Regions from separate parts of the Streptomyces sp. NPDC046887 genome, predicted to be linked through region 2. Evidence: riboswitches for the same ligand, from Rfam matches in the RefSeq annotation. Region 2 holds a riboswitch; the other holds the start of a gene.
What was found. A riboswitch is a leader RNA that binds a small molecule or an ion and turns the genes downstream of it on or off. The one in region 2 is predicted to bind S-adenosylmethionine.
Positions count from the first base shown of each region.

Region 1: another riboswitch for S-adenosylmethionine. It lies ahead of thrC (threonine synthase); the one in region 2 lies ahead of ABZ945_RS29465 (aminotransferase class V-fold PLP-dependent enzyme).

Region 1 is NZ_JBEYXH010000001.1:71,323-73,705, forward strand. Features, by position in the region: gene ABZ945_RS00315 (glucosyl-3-phosphoglycerate synthase) at 1-894, opposite strand, end outside; SAM riboswitch class I at 1,041-1,185, shown strand; gene thrC (threonine synthase) at 1,204-2,383, shown strand, end outside.
Region 2 is NZ_JBEYXH010000046.1:9,338-11,720, reverse strand. Features, by position in the region: gene trpD (anthranilate phosphoribosyltransferase) at 1-776, shown strand, start outside; SAM riboswitch class IV at 870-987, shown strand; gene ABZ945_RS29465 (aminotransferase class V-fold PLP-dependent enzyme) at 1,159-2,383, shown strand, end outside.

The sequences.
Region 1 (2,383 bases), on a different contig from region 2:
CCGCTCCTGCACGTCCACCTGGTACGTCCGCGCCTCGAAGCCGCGCTCGCCCCGCTCGAACTGGGTCAGCCGGGGCCGTACCAGATGGGCCCGGGAGAGCCGTACCTGCGCCGTACGGTAGATGGCCGCCGCCATCCGCCCCAGCGCCCGCTCGTCCTGGTGCCGGTGCTTGCGCACCCCCACGTCCACCTGCGCCAGCGCGTCCAGCCCCACCGTGTGCAGCGCGTCCACCAGCAGCCCGAGCTCCACCCCGTACCCGACCGGGAACGGCAGCCGCTCCAGCAGTGAGCGCCGGGCCGCGTACTCCCCGCCCAGCGGCTGCACGAATCCGGCCAGCAAGGGCCAGTGCAGGTTGAGCAGCGGCCGGGCCACCAGCTCCGTCACCCGCCCGCCCCGCCCGGGCGCGTCCGCCAGCGGCCGGTCGTACACCGCCTTGACGAAGTCCACGTCCGGCTCGGTCAGCAGCGGCCCCACGATCCCCGACACGAAGTCCGCCGAGAAGTCCCGCAGATCCGCGTCCACGAAGCAGACCACGTCCCCGCCGGTGGCCAGCAGCGACCGCCACAGCACCTCGCCCTTGCCCGGCACCGCGGGTATCCGGGGCAGCACCGCGTCCCGCGCCACCACCCGCGCGCCCGCCGCCGCGGCCACCTCGGCCGTACGGTCGGTGGAACCGGAGTCCAGCACCACCAGCTCGTCCACCAGCGCGGCCCCCGGGGCCATCAGCTCGCGCCGGATCACCGAGACGATCTCCCCGACCGTGGCCTCCTCGTCCAGCGCCGGCAGCACCACGCTCACGCTCGTCCCGCGCTTGGCGTCCAGCAGCCGGTCGAGCGAACGGTCGGCCGCGGACCAGGACCGCCGGGCCAGCCAGCGCTCCACCTCTTCCAGCACGTGATCTCCATCTCGCGTATCGGACGACCATCTCGGCCCCCCGAGGGGTTCGGTTACAGTCTTGAACAACGCGTACCGGCCCCGCATGTCGGGGTCGCGCACCGCGCCGGACGGCGGGTCTCCACGACCGGTCCACAACCGCATACCGCTCATCCAGAGGGGCAGAGGGACACGGCCCGTTGAAGCCCCGGCAACCCTCCAGCCGGCACTCGCACACCGCACCGCGAGGCCCCGGCTCGGGAAGGTGCCAATTCCGTCTCACGGCGAAACGCGCCGTGGGGAAGATGAGGAGAAAGGGCCTCGCCACTCATGGCTGCACAGACCGTCGCCACCACGGGCAACGACACCACCACCGACGCCTCCGTCGATCTCGGTCCCGCCGCCGCCCTCTCCTGTCGCGAATGCGGCGAGCGGTTCGCGCTCGGCCCGATCTTCGCCTGCGAGCTGTGCTTCGGCCCCCTGGAGATCGCCTACGACCTGCCCACCGGCGACCCCGAGGCGCTGCGCAAGCGCATCGAGGCCGGACCCACCAGCATCTGGCGGTACGCCCCGCTGCTGCCGGTCCCCGCCGACGTCGCCGAGCGCCCCAACCTGGCCCCGGGCTGGACCAAGCTCGTCCAGGCCGACAACCTCGCCCGGGAGCTGGGCGTCGAGCCGGGCAGGCTGTTCGTCAAGGACGACTCCGGCAACCCCACCCACTCCTTCAAGGACCGGGTCGTCGCCCAGGCCCTGGAGGCCGCCCGCGCCTTCGGTTTCACCACCCTGTCCTGCTCCTCCACCGGCAACCTGGCCGGCGCCGTGGGCGCCGCCGCCGCCCGTGCCGGCTTCCGCTCCTGCGTGTTCATCCCGCACGACCTGGAGCAGGGCAAGGTCGTCATGGCCGCCGTCTACGGGGGCGAACTGGTCGGCATCGAGGGGAACTACGACGACGTCAACCGCTTCTGCTCGGAGCTCATCGGCGACCCGCTCGGCGAGGGCTGGGGCTTCGTCAACGTCAACCTCCGCCCGTACTACGCCGAGGGCTCCAAGACCCTGGCGTACGAGATCTGCGAGCAGCTCGGCTGGAAACTGCCGGACCAGATCGTGGTCCCGATCGCCTCCGGCTCCCAGCTCACCAAGATCGACAAGGGGCTGCAGGAGCTGATCAAGCTCGGCCTGGTCGAGGACAGGCCGTACAAGATCTTCGGCGCCCAGGCCGAGGGCTGCTCCCCGGTCTCCACCGCCTTCAAGGCCGGCCACGACGTGGTCCGCCCGCAGAAGCCGAAGACCATCGCCAAGTCGCTCGCCATCGGCAACCCGGCCGACGGGCCGTACGTTCTGGACATCGCCCGCCGCACCGGCGGCGCCGTGGAGGACGTGAACGACGAGCAGGTGGTCGAGGCCATCAAGCTCCTCGCCCGCACCGAGGGCATCTTCGCCGAGACGGCCGGCGGCGTCACCGTCGGTGTGACGAAGAAGCTCATCGAGGCCGGTGTCCTGGACCCCTCCC
Region 2 (2,383 bases):
GCGACGGCGCCAAGACCGTCAACATCTCCACCATGTCGGCGATCGTGGTCGCCGGCACCGGAGCCAAGGTCGTCAAGCACGGCAACCGCGCCGCGTCCTCCGCCTCCGGCGCCTCCGACGTCCTGGAGAAGCTCGGCGTCAACCTCGAACTGAGCCCCAGCCGGGTCGCCGAGGTCGCCGAGGAGGCCGGCATCACCTTCTGCTTCGCGGTCAGGTTCCACCCCGCGCTGCGCCATGTCGCCGCCGCTCGCAAGGAGTTGGGCATCCGCACCACGTTCAACTTCCTCGGCCCGCTCACCAACCCGGCCCGGGTCCGCGCCCAGGCCACCGGGGTCGCCGACGCCCGGATGGCGCCCATCCTCGCCGGGGTCCTCGCCGAACGCGGCTCCTCCGCGCTGGTCTTCCGCGGCGACGACGGCCTGGACGAGCTCACCACCACGGCGACCTCCCGGGTCTGGGTGGTCCAGGGCGGCGGGGTCACCGAGCAGCCCTTCGACCCCCGCGACGTCGGCATCGACCTCGTCCCCGTCGAGGCCCTGCGCGGCGCCGACGCCTCCTACAACGCCGAGGTCGCCCGCCGCCTCCTGGCCGGCGAACGCGGCCCGGTCCGCGACGCGGTCCTGCTCAACGCCGCGGCCGCGCTGGTCGCCCTCGACCCCGCCCCCGCCCCCCTGAACGACCAGATCCGCGCCGGCATGGCCCGCGCCGCCGAGGCCATCGACTCCGGCGCCGCCCGCACCGCCCTCGATCGCTGGGTCACCGCCACCCAGTCATAGCCCCCAGCCACACTCCCCATGTGATGCACGGCGCGGTCCACATCCCGGACCGCGCCTTGCGCATTCCGAGACGTATGGCAGGATGCTCTGCAAGGTCATGAGTGACAGCGAACACGGCCCCGGCCCGCTGTCCGGCAACCCTCCGTCCGTGGCGGGGTGCCCCGGGTGAAGACCAGGCCGCTGACGACAACGTCAGTGGCAAGCGCGGACCCCTGCGTAACCCTGGGGTCCTGGTCCTCAAGGGAGCAGCCTCGTGAGCAAGCGAATGCGATAGGGCGACAGCCCCCTCTTCGCACCCCCTTCCTTCTCCACGCACCGCCGGGCCCCTTCTTCCTTCGGCCCCGTGCGTGTGAACTCGCCTGCCTGCAACGGGAGTTTCGCCATGTCCGTCGACGCCACCGCCACGCCTGCCGCCGTCTCCGCCCCCTCCGCCGACGCCGACCCCGCCTGCGCCGCCCCGCTGCCGGTGCTCGGCCGCGACGTCACCGTCCCGCTCGTCACCGGCGGCGAAGTGGTCTACGCCGCGCTCGACTACGCCGCCAGCGCCCCCGCCCTCCAGCGCGTCTGGGACGACGTCGCCGCGTACGCCCCCTACTACGGCAGCGTCCACCGCGGCGCCGGCTACCTCTCCCAGCTCTCCACCGACCTGTTCGAGAACAGCCGCACCACCGTCGCCGAGTTCCTCGACTGCCGAGTGGACGACCAGGTCGTCTTCACCCGCTCCACCACCGACTCGCTCAACCTGCTCGCCGCGGTGCTGCCCGCCGACTGCCAGGTCTTCGTCTTCGAGACCGAGCACCACGCCTCGCTGCTCCCCTGGAGCGCCCACCGCGTCACCTACCTCGACGCGCCCCGCACCCCCGCGCAGGCCGTCGAGATCCTCGAACGCGCCCTCGCCTCCCGCGACCCTTACGGCCCCGCCCTGGTCTGCGTCACCGGCGCCTCCAACGTCACCGGCGAGCTGTGGCCGGTCCGCGAACTCGCCGCCGCGGCCCACGCCCATGGCGCCCGGATCGTCCTGGACGCGGCCCAACTCGCCCCGCATCACCCGGTGTCCGTCCGCGACCTGGACGTCGACTGGGTGGCCTTCTCGGGCCACAAGCTCTACGCCCCCTTCGGCTCCGGCGTCCTCGCCGGCCGCGCCGACTGGCTGCGCGACGCCGAGCCCTACCTTGCGGGCGGCGGCGCCTCCCGCACCGTCACCCGCCGCGCCGACGGCGGCGTGGACGTCCAGTGGCACACCACCGCGGCCCGCCACGAGGCCGGTTCGCCCAACGTCATCGGCGTCTACTCCATCGCCTCCGCCTGCAAGGCCCTCACCGAGGCCGGGTTCGACCACCTCGTCGCCCGCGAGCAGCAGTTGATCGAGGCGGTCCGCTCCGGCCTGGCCGACGTCCCCGAGGTGCGCGTCCTCTCCCTCTTCGGCGACGACGCCCCCCGGGTCGGGGTCCTCTCGTTCGTCGTCGAGGGCTGGAACAGCTCCCACTTCGCGGCGGCGCTCTCCGCGGAGTACGGCATCGGCGTCCGCGACGGCCTGTTCTGCGCCCACCCCCTGGTCCGCACCCTCCTCGGCAGCGACCCCCAGGTCGTCGGCGAATGCGGCGCCC